DNA from 3 places in the Scandinavium tedordense genome. Region 1 is predicted to be linked to each of the others. Evidence: predicted binding sites of a transcription regulator. Region 1 holds the regulator's gene; each other region holds the start of a gene.
The links. Region 1 encodes CRP, which controls carbon source genes, mostly activating them, when cyclic AMP is high. Its sites were predicted from a motif close to ATGTGANNNNNNTCACAT; they were not measured.

Region 1 (6,433 bases):
GCGCAGTTCACTAAAGTGGTGAGTGAAGCGCAGGAAACTGAGTAGAATAGCGCGGTTTGCTGTCACCGGAGCCGCTATGATCCTGCTTATAGATAACTACGATTCGTTCACCTGGAACCTTTACCAGTACTTTTGCGAACTGGGTGCCGAGGTGCAGGTCAGGCGCAACGATGACATCACGCTGGATGAAGTTGCCCGGTTGTCTCCTGCTAAAATCGTGATTTCCCCAGGTCCCTGCACGCCGGATGAGTCAGGGATTTCACTCGATGTGATTCGCCTTTACGCGGGCAAAATCCCTATCCTCGGTGTTTGCCTCGGCCATCAGGCCATTGCGCAGGTTTTTGGCGCCACTATCGTGCGGGCAGCAAAAGTCATGCATGGAAAAACCTCCCCGGTGACGCACACCGGTGCTGGCGTATTCGCCGGACTGAATAATCCTCTCACCGTTACTCGCTATCACTCGCTGGTCATTGACCCGCCCACGCTGCCTGCGGAATTTGACATCACCGCGCTGAGCGAGACGGGCGAAATTATGGGGATTCGCCATTGTGAATGGGACCTGGAGGGAGTGCAGTTTCACCCAGAAAGTATCCTTAGCGAGCAGGGTCATCAGCTGTTGGAAAACTTCCTCAAGCGATAATTCATCTTGCCATGATGTGATTTATTATGCATATTTAGTGATTATATTTTCATTAATCATTGCTGCGTAAGAGGATTGTCATGGCGACTGAACAGGCTGCAATTACCCGTGCCACATTTGATGAAGTGATCCTGCCCATTTATGCCCCGGCGGAATTTATTCCGGTAAAGGGGAAGGGCAGCCGAGTGTGGGATCAGCAGGGCAACGAGTACGTTGATTTCGCCGGGGGAATTGCGGTTACCGCGCTGGGGCACTGTCACCCGGCACTGGTCGACGCGCTGAAAAGCCAGGGCGAAACCCTGTGGCACACCAGCAATGTGTTTACCAACGAACCGGCGCTGAAGCTGGGTCGTAAGCTGGTGGCCTCGACATTTGCCGAGCGCGTGGTGTTCATGAACTCCGGTACTGAAGCCAACGAAACCGCGTTCAAACTGGCGCGTTATTACGCTTCCACGCGCCACAGTCCATACAAAACCAAAATCATCGCCTTCAATAATGCGTTCCACGGCCGCTCATTCTTCACGGTTTCTGTGGGAGGACAGGCAAAATATTCCGACGGCTTTGGGCCAAAACCGGCGGATATCATCCACGTCCCGTTTAACGACCTGCATGCAGTGAAAGCCGTGATGGACGATCACACCTGCGCGGTAGTGGTTGAGCCCATTCAGGGTGAAGGCGGCGTGCTGGCGGCGACCCCGGAATTCCTCAAAGGTCTGCGTGAACTGTGTGATGAACATCAGGCGCTGCTGGTTTTTGACGAAGTGCAGAGCGGCATGGGGCGCACTGGTTCGCTGTTCGCCTACCAGTATTTCGGCGTGACGCCGGATATCCTGACCAGTGCCAAAGCGCTGGGCGGTGGTTTCCCGGTGAGCGTGGTACTGACTACTGAAGAGATTGCCAGCGCGTTTCACGTCGGTTCTCACGGCTCTACTTACGGCGGAAATCCGCTGGCGTGCGCAGTGGCCGGTGCGGCGTTTGATATCATCAATACGCCTGAAGTTCTGGGTGGCGTGAGCACCAGACGCGAACGTTTTGTTAAGCATTTGAAGAATATTGACGCTGAATTCGATGTGTTCAGTGATGTTCGCGGCATGGGGCTGCTGATTGGTGCTGAACTGAAACCGCAGTACAAGGGCCGCGCTCGTGATTTCCTGCATGCTGCTGCTCATGAGGGCGTAATGGTGCTTAACGCCGGGCCTGACGTAGTACGCTTTGCGCCGTCGCTGGTGGTGGAATCTGCGGATATCGATGAAGGGATGGCGCGCTTTGCGGCAGCCGTGAAGAAGATTGTCGGCTGACGGTTTATGCTCGACGTTTAAGCCAGCTGCCGTGATGTGGGCGCTGGCGCCAGGCCACTGACGAGATGGTATGCATCGAATTCAGATGGCCCAGAATGCGTTGTAAATGCTGTTCCATGGTGCTTAACGGCCCGTGGGAGAGCGCCTCCGTTGATTCCATGATATTCGCATCGCCGCTTCCCCCCGGTCCGTCATATTCCAGTCGCTGTTGGCAGCGCTGCAGAGCAATCTCGCAGGACTGCAAATAACGTTCGGCCAAATCTTCAGTCAGCATGTTGTGTTCGCGCGCCAGCGTCGTCATCGCGTTGATGTGTTCGACGATAAACTGGCTGTGCGTAACCCACAGCTTCATGTCTGCCAGATAATGCGAGTTAAAGCCGGGCTCTTGCATCGCCTGGTTCAGCGAGTTGAACAACGCGTTGTGCGCCTGATTCACCCGCATCCGCTGATAGGCCAGCGTCGGAGCCTGAGGGTCGTTGCTGAGAATCAGTCGGATAGCCTCCTGATCCGCCTCCAGTGCTTGCTGGGCATTTTTGCGTAATAGCCCACTTTGCCACTGCGGCCACAGCCAGACCATCCCGCCGAAGGCAATCAGACAGCCAATCACCGTGTCGACAAAACGGGCCAGAATGAAATGTTCGCCGTTCAGGGTCAGCAGTTGGATGGTGTAGACCGCGGTGACCGTAAAGCCCACCGTTGCCCAGCCGTAGCTCTTGCGAATGATCAAGTAGCTCGCCAGCGTGATGACTAACATTGACGCCAGCGTGTAGCCTTCCGGCACGTGAAAGTGCAGGGTGCCAGCGGCTATCACCAGCCCGGCCAGCGTGCCTGCCGCCCGGTGGAAAATCCTGACCCGCGTTGCGCCGTAGCCATTTTGCGTCACTAGCAGGACGGTCATCAGGATCCAGTACGGTTTCGGCAGATGCAGCGCCGCGCCCATCAGGCTGGCAATGCTGAGCATGACGCTGATTCGCGCCGCACTGCGCAACGCCGGGGATTTTAGCGACAGATAGCTTTTTAGTGCGGCAAACAGCGGCAGGCGACGTTCGTTATCAGCCATCAGATTGCGTGGATAGAGCGGGCGCTGAAGGCGCAGCACTCGGGCGATTCGACTGAAGTGCCAGGCGCAGAACTGCCCGACCGGGTTATCCGGATGCTGATGTGCGATTTTTTCCAGCGCGCCAATCTGCTTGTCCATGTTGAAACGTTGCGGAAATCGGTGGTAGAGGATGTCATCCGCCATCACACGCAGGCGCGCCGCAATGGTCTGTGCATTCCAGCGGATCACCGCTTCAGCGTGGCTGCGTTCAACCAGTTTCTGCACTTCGGCGGGCTGATGCAGGCTGACGGAAATGTGCTCCTGCAAATCGAGGCCAATCTGGAAGGCGCGCAGCAGGCGCTTATATTCATGGTTCTGATTGGCGGCCAGCATGTGCATTTGCTGATAGCACAGGGTAATCAGATCGACGGCCTTCTGCTGGCGGCTGAGTAATGGCGGCAGCGCTTTTTCCGGATCGGTATGCTGAGTCAACAGGCTGTATTTGGCTTCACAGTAATCGGCCAGCTGTCGATACAGCAGGCTTAGTGATTCACGTAGCGGCTGTTCACGCCACATCCAGAACCAGAACCAGTTGAACAAGCCATACCATAGTGTGCCGAGAGCGTAGATGAGCAGCGGCTCCCAGACCGGCATATTCCCCGCAAGGCTGAGCGTAAAGATGGCCGCAATGAGCGATGCGGGCAGTAAACGGGCGTGAAGCGAACTGATTTCTGCAGTGACGCCGAGGATCAGCGCCAGCCCAGTCAGGATCAGCGGTAAAGGCACGGTATGCGCCAGCAGCAGCTGAACCGCGAGGCTACAGCCCGCAAACAGCGATCCGCCAATTATCAGGCGTTTGAAGAAACGTTTATGCGGTGTGTCCAGCCCGGCGATGTTGCAGCAGGCGGGGACTAACGAGAACAGCAGACCGTACTTGAGGTAACCGAGCACCAAACCGATAGCCACGGGGGTACATAACACCAGCGTTTGCCGCAGTGCATAGTTAATTTCCGGGTGATAAATCAGCCTGCGCCACATCAGGGAAAAGACAAAAACGGCGTACTGCAGGGGCAATACGCCGTTCAGCTAGCTTAGCGGGTACCGTAAACCACGATAGTTTTACCGTGGGCGGAGATCAGACTCTGATCTTCGAGCATTTTTAGAATACGGCCAACGGTTTCGCGGGAGCAGCCGACGATCTGACCGATTTCCTGACGAGTAATTTTAATTTGCATACCGTCCGGGTGGGTCATTGCATCAGGTTGTTTCGCCAGATTCAGCAGAGTCTGTGCGATACGACCGGTTACGTCGAGGAATGCCAGGTTACCTACTTTTTCAGAGGTGACCTGCAGACGACGAGCCATCTGAGAAGAGAGACGCATCAGGATATCCGGGTTTACCTGGATAAGCTGACGGAATTTTTTATAAGAAATTTCTGCCACTTCACAAGCGGTTTTCGCCCGAACCCAGGCACTACGCTCCTGACCTTCTTCGAACAGGCCAAGCTCACCGATAAAATCGCCCTGGTTGAGGTAAGAGAGGATCATCTCTTTACCTTCTTCATCCTTGATGAGTACTGCAACAGAGCCTTTCACGATGTAGTACAGCGTTTCTGCTTTTTCACCCTGGTGAATCAGCGTGCTCTTCGATGGGTACTTATGAATGTGGCAATGAGACAAGAACCATTCAAGGGTAGGGTCTGTTTGCGGTTTGCCAAGCACCATGCGCGGTTATCCTCTGTTATAAGCTGTCTCCAATGGCAGACACGACACTGCCACTGGCTTTGCAATCGTATCCTTCCCTGTGCCTGGGAAGTCGGCTGTCGGATTTTACTGCAGCCTGTAATGTGATGTTCTCTGCATACACGCATTACTTCAATGTATTACTGTTGCAGCACGACTGTTTTAGCATAGCTTTTGTCGCCTGTCTCCTGGTGTCTCGCTTCAGCATGACGCGCGTCGCCTTCCGTTGCGAGAATTGTTATGTGCGCGTAATCTGTCAGGAAAATTGCTACTCGGGAGTTAACAAATATGCAAGCGCGTGTGAAATGGGTTGAGGAATTAACCTTCCTGGGCGAGTCAGCTTCTGGCCACCAGATTATGATGGATGGTAACTCTGGCGATAAAGCCCCAAGCCCGATGGAAATGGTGCTGATGGCCGCGGGCGGTTGCAGCGCGATTGACGTGGTGTCCATTTTGCAGAAAGGCCGTCATGACGTGACCGACTGTGAAGTGAAACTGACTTCCGAGCGTCGTGAAGAAGCACCGCGTTTGTTCACCCACATCAATCTGCACTTCATTGTGACCGGTAATGACCTGAAAGAAGCGGCAGTGTCGCGTGCGGTGGATTTGTCTGCGGAGAAATACTGCTCTGTAGCGTTGATGCTGGAAAAAGCGGCGAAGATTACACACTCGTTTGAAGTGGTCGAAGCCTGATTGAGTGGCGGGGGCGTTACGCTGACCCGCCCTAAAAAATGATGCACGCCCGTTGGCGTGCATGCGATTACCCTATCTTTTTTCCTTCCATCAACCGCTCGACCAGCGGTGACATAATCAATTCCATTGCCAGCCCCATTTTCCCACCCGGCACCACCAAGGTGTTCATGTGAGAAATAAACGAACCTTGCAGCATCGCCAGCAGCCAAGGGAAATCAATATCGCCCAGATTCTGGAAATGGATAACGACAAAGCTCTCATCCAGTGACGGAATGCCCTTTGCCGCAAAGGGGTTGGAGGTGTCGACGGTCGGCACGCGCTGGAAGTTGATATGCGTCCGGGAGAATTGCGGCGTAATGTAGTTGATGTAATCTTCCATCGATCGCACCACTGAATCCATCACCGCTTCACGTGAGTGACCGCGCTCGCTGGTATCGCGGGTCAGCTTCTGGATCCACTCAAGGTTAACAATCGGCACCACGCCCACCAGTAAATCGACGTATTTCGCGACATCATTTTGTGGGGTTACCACGCCGCCGTGCAGACCTTCATAAAACAGCACGTCGGTCGGTTCCGGCAACGGCTGCCACGGCGTAAAGGTACCCGGCACCTGATTCCACGGAACGGCTTCGTCGTAGGTGTGCAAATACTTGCGCGACTGTCCGGTTCCGTTCTGACCGTAGGTCATAAACGTATTTTCCAGCAGGCCAAAGTCGTTGGCATCTGGCCCAAAATAGCTGATGTGACGGCCCATATCGCGCGCTTTGCGGATAGCCATGTCCATTTCAGGACGCGTGTAACGGTGGAAGCTGTCGCCTTCTACTTCGGCGGCAGTAAGATTGAGTTGAGCAAAGATTTTACGGAAGGCGAGGCTGGTGGTGGTGGTTCCCGCCCCGCTGGAACCGGTTACGGCGATCACCGGATGTTTGGCAGACATAGCTAACGACTCCCTGCATAAGCAATGGTTTTATTATAGTCAGCCGTGGAATTGGGTACGGGGCATGATATTGACCGTCTCGTG
Region 2 (6,433 bases), on a different contig from region 1:
CAATATCGAGTTTATTCGCGGCAACGTCGAGCTGGTGCGTCTCAGTGAAGCGGAAGGGCGCATCGCCGCGGAAGGCGCGCTGCCTTACCCGCCGGGTGTGCTGTGCGTGGTGCCTGGCGAAATCTGGGGCGGCGCAGTGCAGCGCTATTTCCTTGCACTGGAAGAGGGCGTCAATATGCTGCCGGGCTTCTCGCCGGAATTGCAGGGCGTGTACAGCGAAAAAGACGCCGATGGCATCAAACGGCTGTACGGCTACGTGCTGAAGTAGTGTTGTCCTGGCCGGGCGCGGAGAAGTTAGCTCTCATGCGCCCGGCGATACAGCCGCCGAGGGTGGCCGATTTTACCGTACAGCATTTCCACTTTTAGCAAACCCGCCTCGACGCTGTGTTCCAGATAACGTCGGGTCGTGGTTTTGCTTAACCCCGTTTCCACCACCACGTCATCCACGGAAAAAAAGCGTTCAGGCTCTTCCTGAAACAGCGCTTTCACGCGTTCCAGCGTCTTCTCCTCAATGCCTTTGCTGCCGTTATCGAGCCGGTAGTTTTTCGCCTGGAGCTGGTACAGCGAATCGACGTTTTGCTGATCGACAATCTTCCATACCCGCTGCTGTTCGTGAAACTGCACAAACCGCTCCAGCGACTGGCTGAGACGCTTCCAGGAAACGGGTTTGAGAATGTAATCAAACGCACCATTACGAATCGCCTGACTACAGGTGTCCATATCGCTGGCGGCGGTGACAAATATCACCGAACAGTTGGCGAGGTTCAGATTCGGGGTATTCAGCAGCGTGATGCCTTTGCCGTCTGGCAAATAGTTATCCAGCAGCACCAGTTGCGGATGCTTTTCGTTGAGCAGCGTTTGCGCCTCGGCTAACGATGAGGCAATTCCGACCAGCCGTAGCCGTGGGTGTTTGCGGATAAGCTCCGCGTGCAGGGCTGCGAGCTCGCTTTCATCTTCTACAATCGCTACATCAATAATGTCGTGTTGCATGATTCTTCTCTTCCTGGTTGAAGCACAGGGATAAACACGGAGAAAATGGTTCCGCTCGGTTCGTTGTCGGCCACTTCGATAGTGCCGCCGGCCTGGGTCACGTAGCTGTCGATAAGGTACAGCCCGATGCCGTGGTCGCCGCGGGTTTTGGTGGTGACGCCCCTTTCAAAAATGTGATCGCGGAGTTCCGGGATAATCCCGATGCCGCGGTCGGCCACTTCAATAATGAGCTCCCGCTCGTTTAAGCGAATCAGTACTTCGACCGGCGCGTGGGGTAGCACGGCGCGCTGGGTGGCTTCGATCGCGTTGTCGAGCAGGTTCCCGATGATGGAAATCACCTCCGCCTCCGGCAGCGTCGGGAAGGGCTTATCCATGCCGCAGCCGGGATCAAGCTGCAACTCGACGCCCTTCTCACGCGCCCTGGCCGCTTTGCCGAGCAGCAGACCGCAGATCGTCGGCGAGCTGAAGCGCGCGGAAAGGAAATCGAGCAGTTCCTGGGCATGCTCCGACTGTGCCTGAATAAAGCGGATCGCCGCGTCGTAATGACCCATATGCAGCAAACCGGAGAGGGTGGTCATTTTGTTGAGCTGTTCGTGACGCATAATGCGCAGGTTATCGACATAGCGCTTTACCTGGCTAAGCTGCGCGCTGAGTGAGTCAATGTCATTGCGGTCGCGGAAGGTAATCACCCAGCCCTGTAACGCGTTTTCGAGCATGATCCTGACCCGGCTGGCGAGTACTCTGCTTTGGTTAAAATGGCACATTTCATCGTGCGTATCTTTCGCCAGCATGACAGCGGGATCAAAGAACGGAACCGGGGCAATCACATCGCCAATCGGCAGCCCACGCAAGCGTCGCGCAGGCTGGCTGAGGTTCAGTAATTTACGCGCCGCCTGATTGATAACCTCAATACGGCCATCTTTATCAATGGCGATTACACCTTCAAAAATGGACTCCATCATCGCTTTTTGCTGACGCACCAGCAGACCGATTTCCCGTGGTTCGAGCGAGAAAATCTGTTTTTTGATGCTGCGGGTGAAGAACCACGAGAAGACAAAGAGTGCGATAAGCAGCAGAACGGCGGCAATCAGAATATTGACCATTTTGCTGACGGTAACGTCGTCGAGATAGCTGGTGAGATAGCCCACCGACACGATGCCCACCACCTTACCGTCATCATCCAGAATGGGCGCTTTGCTGCGCAGTGAAATACCGAGTCCGCCTTTGCGGATGGTGATGGTGCTTTTGCCTGCCAGCACTTCCTGATTGTCACCCCCGACCAACTCCGTACCGACGCGGTCGACAAAAACAGAATGGAATAAATGGCGGGCGTGGTTATCGCCAATCACAATAAAACTGGCATCGCTGTGCGCCGCAAGTTTATGCATGAAGGTATCAATGGCGGGGATGTTTTTATTGGCGACATCCTGGCGCAGGGTGGGAATAAGGGCAATTTCTTCTGCCTGTATTTTCGCTCTAATGCTCATTTCCTGATACAACTGACGGCCCATGTCGACATAATAATATCCGCCGAGCAGGGCAAAAAGCACAGAGAAAAAGGCCACCAGGGATATAAACAGTTTTATCTGGAAAGACAGCTTCATTACCATCGCACGCGCTCATAAAAATGGTATTTACTGTATCATCAAAACCAGCCGTCACGCCGCTTTTCACTGAAACTTGTGATCGTTTGCACAGCCACTTCTCTGAGGGGTTTCGCAATAATTAACACCATAAAAACCACACGTAATAATAAGATGTAGATCACGTTCAATAATTAAAACCATTAACACCATAGTGACCATAAAAACTTCGGTTTTAATCTGAATTTCCTCACGTAAAAGCGAGTGTGGGCCCTCTAAGATGAAAGCGTGAAATAACCAAGGGGCCGATGATGAGCACGACCGATGATTCTTTTACCGTTAACCATGAAACAATAAATATTCCGAAAACATCACTGAGAGAGAAGTGGTGGCACATTATGGATAGCTGGAAAATAGGGATCATTCCTCTGCCACTGTTTCTGCTTGCCGGGACGCTAATCGCCATTGATTGTCTCGGGGGCAAACTGCCGAGCGACATCGTGGTGATGGTCGCCACGCTGGCCTTCTTCGGCTTCGCCTGTGGTGAGTTCGGCAAGCGTTTGCCGATTGTGGGTAAATTCGGCGCGGCGGCTATCTGCGCCACGTTTATTCCTTCCGCGCTGGTCTATTACGGCCTGCTGCCAGATGTGGTTGTGGAATCGACCACAAAATTCTACAAATCCACCAACATTCTGTACCTCTACATCTGCTGCATTATCGTTGGCAGCATCATGAGCATGAACCGCACCACGCTGATTCAGGGCTTCCTGCGCATTTTCTTCCCGATGTTGTGTGGCGAAGTGGTCGGTATGGTCGTGGGGATGGGCGTCGGCATGGCGCTGGGGCTGGAACCGTTCCAGATTTTCTTCTTCATCATTCTGCCTATCATGGCTGGCGGCGTGGGTGAAGGGGCGATTCCGTTGTCGATAGGCTATGCCACTTTACTTCATATGGATCAGGGGGTTGCGCTTGGGCGCGTGCTGCCGATAGTGATGCTGGGGGGGCTGACCGCGATCGTGATTTCAGGCTGCCTGAATCAGCTCGGCAAGCGCTACCCGCATCTGACCGGCGAGGGGCAACTGATGCCTGTGAGTGACGGTGAAACTGATTCTGCCCCAGACGCGGCAGTCTCCAGCGGGAAAACGGATGTGACGACTATCGCGTCGGGTGCGCTGCTGGCGGTACTGCTCTACATGCTCGGGATGCTCGGCTACAAGTTGATTGGCCTGCCTGCGCCGGTGGGAATGCTGTTTATCGCAGTGTTCATCAAGCTGGTGAATGGCGTATCGCCGCGCCTGCTGGAAGGCTCCCAGGTGGTGTACAAATTCTTCCAGACCGCGGTGACGTACCCGGTGCTGTTCGCGGTTGGCGTGGCAATCACACCGTGGAATGAGCTGATGGCGGCATTTACGATCAGCAATCTGCTGGTTATCGTCAGCACCGTGTCTGCGCTGGTGGCGACCGGGTTCTTTGTGGGTAAAAAGATTGGCATGCACCCGATTGATGTGGCGATTGTTTCCTGCTGCCAGAGCGGGCAGGGCGGCACCGGGGATGTGGCTATCCTGACCGCAGGTAACCGTATGAGCCTGATGCCGTTTGCTCAAATCGCAACGCGTATCGGCGGGGCCATTAATGTGGCGGTGTCGCTGCTTATCCTCAGTAAATTTCTTGCCTGATTAACGGGCGAAGGAGAGAAAGAATGACCCTCGAAACGCTGCACCGACCGGGCGTGACACTGGACCAGATGCTGGCCGCGAAGGACAACCGCGCTGCGCGTCAGGCCGACTGGTTGCAGCATTACGGCCAGCCGGTGGTGTCGCTGACGCTGGTGACGCCTGGCGAAGTGAAAGACAGTATCCGCTATCGCAACAGCATGGGCGTTGCCATTCAGGCCTGCGACCAGCTGCTGTGGCAATATCACTGGCAGGTGCTCGACCGCCAGGTGCTATGGCTGCCGACCGGGCCGGAAGCCCTGTGGTGCGTGGCGCATAGCGCCGCTGAAATTAAAGCGTATGCGACTACCCTGGAGCAGTCGCATACGTTGGGGCGTCTGTGGGATATCGACGTGATTTGTCCGCAGAGTGGGCCGGTTGGGCGCACCTCATTGGGCCGCTCACAGCGCCGTTGCCTGCTGTGTGATGAACCAGCTCATGCCTGCTCGCGTTCCCGTCGTCATGAGCAGGCGTTAGTGGTTGCCAGCGTGGAGAAGCTGATTGATGACTGGTTTGCCCGCGACTAAACCGCGCATTAAAAATGTCCCGGCATTGGCAGAGGAGGCGCTGTGGCAGGAGCTGGAACTGACGCCAAAACCAGGGCTGGTGGACCGGCGCAACAACGGCTCTCATCGCGATATGGATCACGCGCTGTTTGTGCGAAGCATCCGGGCGATTACACCATGGTTTGCGCGTTTTGCTGAACTCGGGGCACAGCACGCGACGCGCGATATGACCGAACAGCTGCGTATTCTGCGCCCGATGGGTATCGCCTGTGAGCAGGCGATGTACGCGGCAACCGACGGTATTAACAGCCATAAAGGCGGGATATTTTCCCTCGGCCTGTTGTGCTTTGCTGCCGGAGGCATGAATGACGTAACTGCAGAGAATTTATGCCTGCAAGTTCGGAGGATATGCCAGGGTGTGGTCGCCCGCGAACTGATGGCACGCCCAGCGGCGAGCACGGCGGGCGAGCGTCAGTTTCAGCAGTTCGGCCTGACGGGCGCGCGCGGCGAAGCGGAAAGCGGTTTCGCGACGGTCAACGCCGTTTTACCGCACTGGAACCGCTATCGACTTGACGAGATGTTGCTGCGACTCATGTCTATCAATACTGACAGTAATTTGGTGTCGCGCGGCGGAATGGCCGGGCTGGAATACGTCCAGCACTCTGCGCAAAACCTGTTGCATGACGGCTGGGATAAATACGCGTTAGAGGCGATGGACGATGCGCTGATCGCGCGGAATTTAAGCCCGGGTGGCAGCGCGGATTTGCTGTCGGTGGCGTGGGTACTTGGGGAGCTGTAGGCCCGGCAGCGTAGTGCCGCCAGGCCTTAATGTGAAAATCGATTAGTGGGCAACCGGCTGTGCGGTCGCAACCGTTGGCACATGTTTGTATTTGAACAATGCCACGAATGCGAAGGCCAGCACCAGCGAATAACCTGCGAAAATCAGCCATACGCTCTGCCAGTCGGTATTGCCGTTCACGGTGTACATCTCAACCACTTTACCACTCACCATGCCACCCAGGATGCAGCCGAAGCCGTTGGTCATCATCAGGAACATCCCTTGCGCACTGGCGCGAATTTCAGGTCGCACCTCTTTCTCAACAAACACCGAACCGGAAATGTTGAAGAAGTCGAACGCGCAGCCGTAGACGATCATCGACAGCACCAGCAGGATGGTGCCGAACGCGGACGGGTCGCCATAGGCGAACAGACCGAAGCGCAGCATCCACGCAAAGATACTGATAAGCATCACGTTCTTAATACCGTAACGGCTCAGGAAGAACGGGATGGTGAGGATGAACAGGGTTTCGGAAATCTGGGAAATCGACATCATCACAGATGCGTGTTCAACGATAAAGCTTCCGGAGAACAGCGGGTTGTTATCGAAACTGTGCAGAAAGGTGTTGCCGAACATGTTGGTGATTTGCAGCTCCGCGCCCAGCAGCATGGAGAAGATAAAGAATATCGCCATGCGCTTGTTTTTAAACAGCGCGAAGGCGTCGAGGCCCAGCATGGTACTCCAGCTTTGGTTTTTCTGCTGCCGCGAAACCGGAATATGCGGCAGTGTCAGGGTGAACAGAGTAAGAACCAGCGACAGCCCTGCGCCGATGTACAGCTGCATGTGGCTCAGTTCAAAGCCTGA
Region 3 (6,433 bases), on a different contig from region 1:
CAGCTGGGAGTAAAAGATCAAAAGGGTTGTCAGCTTTCACACTAACTCTCTCTTTATTAAGTCGGCGACGAGATACTAACAAAGCATTATAGAAGAGAAATTGATATAGATCATATCTCGCCTGGCTTATAGGCCCGCAAAGCGCATGGTTTTTCAGCGATTGCGGCGTAACTTTTTGATTATCAAAATAAAAATAAATTTTAAAATTTGCAATTAGAGTTGAATTTTTTCAGCGCCCCCCTTTTAAGCAGTTAATTAAAATGGAGTAATATGCATTAAATTTAACATTGTTTGTAAGCTACTAATAATAGTATTTACTCATAATTAACTTAATTATTACAAATTAACGAAGGGGCCGTGAAAATTAAAACGGGGCCCTTTCTGAGGCCCCGTAATATAGCGCAGGCGAATAGTTTCGCCATAGGTTATTTGTGGTTTTACTGCGGATTAGCCCAGAATTTGGCTTTTGCGCGTTGCAGCTTTTCGTACGCTTTCAACAGCGACTGATGCGCCGGGAAGGCCGCCAGGTCGCTGTCCACAGGCTGCAGGCCGTAGAAGGCCTCTTCACCGCTCAAGGCCGCGCTCGCCGCTTCAACCGCATCGACGCCGTACATACGTACAAACGCGTTCAGATACTGCAACGGCTGACGTTCTTCTTCCTGGGACAGCAGCAACAGCGTCTGTAGGCAGCGATAATAGTTGGCACGTTCCGGGCTAAATACGGAAGCATTGAACTCCATGGTCCACTCGGTCCAGATCAGTGCCTGCTCCATGTCACCGCCGGCCAGCGCCAGCATGGCTTTCAGCTCACCGACGCGCAGGGTGTACCAGCCGTTATCCTTACCGGTCGCCATACCCAGCAGTTCACGTACGCGGGTGAAGTCGTCCAGACCTTCATCATCCATCTGCTCAATCAGCGCCAGATAATCTGCTTTTTCCCACTCGCTGCTCGGCAGAGAAAGAATGGTCTCACGCAGCTGGCTGCCCATATTGTTATTTGCCAGCCACAGGTCTTCGGCAGGATAAATATCAGACATGCCTGGCACGATAATACGACAAGCGTAAACGCTCAGGTGCTCGTAATCTGCGATATACACTTCTTTATCTTCGGCCTGGAAAATCGCCATCAGCGTGGCAAATTCTTCCTCCGTGGTGCCGGAGAAGTTCCAGTCAGCAAACGGATAATCTGCGTCCTGTTTGAACATATCCCAGGAGATCAAACCGCTGGAATCGATGAAGTGTGTTTCGAGGTTAGCGTGCTCGCCCACTTCTTCGTCATCGAAAGTTGGCGGGGTGAAAACATCGAGATCTTTCAGGCCGCGACCTTGCAGCAGCTCGGTGACGGTACGCTCCAGCGCAACGCCGAAATCAGGGTGCGCGCCGAAGGAGGCGAAACAGGTTCCGTTTTCCGGGTTGAACAGCACCACGCAGATAACCGGGTATTTGCCGCCCAGTGAACCGTCGTAAGCAAAGATAGGGAAGCCTTCTGCTTCCAGCTTAGCGATGGATTCCACGATGCTCGGATAACGCGCCATCACCTCGGCCGGGATTTCTGGCAGGCTGATGCTTTCCGCAATGATGCGGTTTTTGATGTGACGCTCAAATACTTCTGACAGGCCCTGAACACGTGCTTCGTTGCGGGTGTTACCGGCGGACATGCCGTTAGAAACATACAAGTTGCCGACGATGTTCATCGGAATGTAAATCGTCTCGCCATCGGACTGACGGGTGAACGGCAGGCCGCAAACGCCGCGATCGTCATTATCGGACTGCAGATCCACAAGCAGGCTGGCAGTCAGCTGTTCGTCCGGATCGTAGAACGCACGCAGACGCTCATCAAGAATGCCTTCCGGCACGTCGTTGTCTTCTGGCAGCGGGAACCATTTTTCATTTGGATAATGCACAAACGGGCTATTGGCAATAGTTTCACCCAGCCAGAAATCGGCGAAGAAGTAGTTAGTGGACAGACGCTCAAAATATTCGCCGAGAGCAGAAGCCAGGGCCGCTTTTTTAGTTGCCCCTTTACCGTTAGTGAAGCACAGCGCGCATTCTTTGTCGCGAATATGCACAGACCAGACGTTAGGCACCGGATTCAGCCAGGACGCTTCTTCAATGTTAAATCCGAGGTCCGTTAATTTTTGCTGGAAGCGGGCGATGGAGTCTTCCAGAGCGGCGTCTTTGCCGGGTATAAATGTTTGGGTCATGGCGATCACTTTTATCGTACGGAAAGCGCGCAATGATACGGGTTTTGCGTGTCAGGCGCTATCGTCCCGGCGCGAGCGGCGAAAATAAAAGGCTCGGCTACGCTTAGAAGCAGTAACCCACTGTTCAGGCAACTAAAATGCAAGCGTTTGATCTCCACCGAATGGCTTTCGATAAAGTCCCCGCGGAATTTCTCGGAGAAGTGGCCCTGCGTAGCCTTTATACCTTCGTGCTGGTATTCCTGTTTTTAAAAATCACGGGCCGTCGCGGTGTGCGCCAGATGTCGCTCTTCGAAGTGCTCATCATCCTGACATTAGGTTCTGCTGCAGGAGACGTGGCGTTTTATGATGATGTGCCGATGCTCCCGGTATTGATCGTCTTTATCACGCTGGCTGGGTTATACCGGCTGGTTATGTGGTTGATGGCGCACAGCGAAAAGCTGGAGGATTTGCTCGAAGGAAAGCCAATTATCGTGGTGGCAAACGGTGAGCTGGCCTGGGAAAAGTTGCGCGCGGAAAACATGACCGAGTTTGAGTTTTTTATGGAGTTGCGCCTGAGTGGCATCGAGCATCTGGGGCAGGTTAAAAGAGCTATCATGGAAACGAATGGGCAAATCAGTGTCTACTTTTTTAGCGACGACGAGGTGAAAGCCGGTTTGCCTATCTTGCCCGGTGAGTGCGTTGAACGCTTCAAAACGGTGCCTGAAGAGAATGACTACGCCTGCACACGGTGCAGTGCAATATTCCATATGCATGCAGGCGATCATCAAATATGCCCCCGTTGCGCACATCCCGAATGGGCCAAGGCCAGTCGGGCAAAACGCATCACCTGATAGCCAAATTGTCGGCATTGTGACGTCAAGATGGCATATTCTGTTGTGTGAGCCTGGACACATTTTTCGGCTCGCGAGTATTAGCCATTGCGGCCTGTGTCACTGAATGGTAAAACCGATATCCACAGGAATAACTTATGCCTACGGGCTGATAACGTGTATAGCGTGGTGAGGGGAAATGACTCAGGTCTTTAATTTTAGTTCTGGCCCGGCAATGCTTCCGGCGGATGTGCTTAAACAGGCCCAACAGGAACTCTGCGACTGGCAGGGGTTGGGTACCTCGGTAATGGAAATTAGCCATCGTGGTAAAGAGTTCATCCAGGTGGCCGAAGAAGCAGAAAAAGATTTCCGCGACCTGCTTAAAATCCCTTCCAACTATAAAGTCCTGTTCTGCCATGGCGGTGGTCGCGGTCAGTTCGCGGGCGTTCCGCTGAACCTGCTGGGCGACAAAACCGAGGCAGACTACGTGGATGCCGGATACTGGGCAGCCAGTGCAGTAAAAGAAGCGAAAAAATACTGCACTCCAAACGTTATTGACGCCAAAGTAACCGTTGACGGTCTGCGTGGGGTGAAACCGATGCGCGACTGGCAGCTCTCTGACAACGCGGCGTATCTGCACTATTGCCCGAACGAAACCATAGACGGCATCGCCATTGACGAAGTCCCTAATTTCGGTAAAGACGTTGTGGTAGCCGCGGATTACTCCTCCACGATCCTGTCCAGCCCGCTTGATGTCAGCCGCTTTGGCGTGATTTACGCTGGTGCGCAGAAAAACATTGGCCCGGCGGGTCTGACTCTGGTTATCGTGCGTGAAGATCTGCTGGGTAAAGCACACATCGCCTGCCCATCAATCATTGATTACAGCGTGCTGAACGACAACGATTCGATGTTCAACACGCCGCCGACTTTTGCCTGGTATCTGTCTGGCCTGGTCTTTAAGTGGCTGAAGGCGCAGGGTGGTGTAGAAGTGATGAACCGCATCAACCAGCAAAAATCGGAACTGCTGTACGGCACTATCGATAACAGCGATTTTTACCGTAACGACGTGGCTGCAGCCAACCGTTCCCGGATGAACGTACCGTTCCAGTTAGCTGATAGCGCACTAGATAAGCTGTTCCTCGAAGAATCTTTTGCCGCGGGCCTGCATGCATTGAAAGGCCATCGTGTGGTCGGTGGAATGCGCGCCTCTATTTATAACGCCATGCCGCTGGCGGGCGTTCAGGCGCTGACCGACTTCATGAAAGAGTTCGAACGCCGCCACGGTTAATGTTCCTGTTTCCATCCCCGCAGCGGGTCTGCGGGGTTTTTTATTTTCTGCTTTTGAGAGTCGAGTTTCATGGAATCCCTGACGTTACAACCCATCGCGCATGTAGACGGCACCATCAATTTACCTGGTTCAAAAAGCGTCTCAAACCGCGCTTTGCTGCTGGCGGCGCTGGGCCATGGCACCACTGTTCTGACCAATCTGCTAGACAGCGACGATGTACGCCACATGCTCAATGCCCTGACCGCGTTGGGCGTCCAGTACACTCTGTCTTCTGACCGCACACGCTGCGAAGTTACCGGCAATGGCGGCCCGTTGAAAGCAGAGGCGGCGTTGGAACTGTTCCTGGGTAACGCCGGAACGGCAATGCGCCCACTGGCGGCGGCATTGTGCCTGGGCAGTAACGATATCGTGCTGACCGGTGAACCGCGCATGAAAGAGCGCCCGATTGGGCATCTGGTTGATGCGCTGCGACAGGGCGGCGCGCAGATTGAATATCTTGAGCAGGAAAATTATCCGCCGCTGCGCCTGAAGGGCGGTTTCGTGGGGGGGGAAGTCGCCGTTGACGGCAGTGTGTCCAGCCAGTTCCTGACGGCGCTGTTAATGACTGCCCCGCTGGCTGCGCAGGATACCGTTATCACCATTAAAGGTGAGCTGGTTTCTAAGCCGTACATCGATATTACGCTGCATCTTATGAATACCTTTGGCGTGACGGTGGATAATCAGAACTATCAGCATTTTGTCGTCAAAGGCGGGCAGCATTATCAGTCACCGGGCGCGTATTTGGTGGAAGGTGATGCTTCTTCTGCGTCGTATTTCCTCGCCGCGGGCGCAATCAAAGGCGGCACGGTAAAAGTTACCGGAATCGGTCGCAACAGCGTGCAGGGCGATATCCGCTTTGCCGATGTGCTGGAAAAAATGGGGGCGACCGTGACTTGGGGTGATGACTTCATTGCCTGCACGGGCGCTGAACTGACCGCCATCGATATGGATATGAACCATATTCCTGATGCGGCGATGACTATCGCCACGACCGCGCTTTTTGCCAAAGGCACGACGACGCTGCGTAACATCTACAATTGGCGTGTGAAAGAAACCGATCGCTTGTTCGCGATGGCGACAGAGCTGCGTAAAGTGGGTGCGGAAGTGGAAGAGGGCGAAGACTATATTCGCGTGACCCCGCCAGCGCATCTGACCGTGGCAGAGATCGGTACTTATAACGACCACCGCATGGCGATGTGTTTCTCGCTGGTGGCGTTGTCCGACACGCCGGTGACCATTCTTGATCCGAAATGTACGGCGAAAACTTTCCCGGACTATTTCGAACAACTCGCTCGCATCAGTACCCCTGCCTGATATTGCTTCCAGCGCCGACCGTCTGGTCGGCGTTGTTCTGCCCGCGTCTAAACTATACTTGCCCAAATATTGTTCGATAGGTGGCCATTATTCCGCATTTTGCACGCAACAGTAACGGACTGGCGCTTTGACGAGTATAATGCGCGGCGTTTAAGTAACAGACGCCCTGATTGAAGGAGAGTACGATGACGGCAATTGCCCCGGTAATTACCATTGACGGGCCTAGCGGCGCCGGGAAAGGCACGCTGTGCAAAGCCATGGCGGAAGCACTGCAATGGCACCTGTTGGATTCTGGCGCTATTTATCGCGTCCTGGCTCTGGCGGCATTACATCATCACGTCGACGTGACCTCCGAAGAAGCACTGGTCCCACTGGCGGCACATCTGGATGTTCGTTTTGTTTCTACCGACGGTAATCTTGAGGTTATCCTCGAGGGCGAAGACGTTAGTGGCGAAATCCGCACTCAGGAAGTAGCAAATGCGGCCTCTCAGGTGGCAGCGTTCCCGCGCGTACGTGAAGCGTTGTTGCGTCGCCAGCGTGCATTCCGTGAAGCCCCGGGCCTGATTGCTGACGGACGCGACATGGGAACCGTGGTGTTTACCGATGCACCGGTCAAGATTTTCCTCGACGCATCCCCGGAAGAACGTGCTCAACGCCGTATGCTTCAGTTGCAGGAAAAGGGCTTTAGTGTTAACTTTGAACGCCTTTTGGTCGAGATAAAGGAACGCGATGACCGTGACCGCAACCGTGCGGTGGCACCGTTAGTTCCCGCTGCTGAT

Region 2: MUU46_RS04795 (2-hydroxycarboxylate transporter family protein) is a predicted target of CRP. The motif match lies at 2,743-2,760, and genes of this name have one in related genera.
Region 3: serC (3-phosphoserine/phosphohydroxythreonine transaminase) is a predicted target of CRP. The motif match lies at 3,080-3,097, and genes of this name have one in related genera.

The regions. Positions count from the first base shown of each region.
Region 1 covers NZ_JALIGG010000055.1:400,399-406,831, forward strand. The annotation lists gene MUU46_RS12780 (putative adenosine monophosphate-protein transferase Fic) at 1-45, shown strand, start outside; gene pabA (aminodeoxychorismate synthase component 2) at 77-640, shown strand; gene argD (bifunctional acetylornithine/succinyldiaminopimelate transaminase) at 721-1,938, shown strand; gene MUU46_RS12795 (YccS/YhfK family putative transporter) at 1,943-4,015, opposite strand; gene crp (cAMP-activated global transcriptional regulator CRP) at 4,069-4,701, opposite strand; gene MUU46_RS12805 (OsmC family protein) at 5,008-5,412, shown strand; gene MUU46_RS12810 (phosphoribulokinase) at 5,480-6,349, opposite strand; gene MUU46_RS12815 (YheU family protein) at 6,389-6,433, opposite strand, start outside.
Region 2 covers NZ_JALIGG010000050.1:136,763-143,195, forward strand. The annotation lists gene MUU46_RS04780 (ornithine decarboxylase) at 1-268, shown strand, start outside; gene MUU46_RS04785 (response regulator) at 295-990, opposite strand; gene MUU46_RS04790 (ATP-binding protein) at 966-2,594, opposite strand; gene MUU46_RS04795 (2-hydroxycarboxylate transporter family protein) at 2,885-4,249, shown strand; gene citX (citrate lyase holo-[acyl-carrier protein] synthase) at 4,273-4,812, shown strand; gene citG (triphosphoribosyl-dephospho-CoA synthase CitG) at 4,790-5,590, shown strand; gene MUU46_RS04810 (nucleoside permease) at 5,633-6,433, opposite strand, start outside.
Region 3 covers NZ_JALIGG010000057.1:633,872-640,304, forward strand. The annotation lists gene focA (formate transporter FocA) at 1-40, opposite strand, end outside; gene ycaO (30S ribosomal protein S12 methylthiotransferase accessory factor YcaO) at 438-2,204, opposite strand; gene MUU46_RS18995 (YetF domain-containing protein) at 2,342-3,034, shown strand; gene serC (3-phosphoserine/phosphohydroxythreonine transaminase) at 3,213-4,301, shown strand; gene aroA (3-phosphoshikimate 1-carboxyvinyltransferase) at 4,371-5,654, shown strand; gene cmk ((d)CMP kinase) at 5,840-6,433, shown strand, end outside.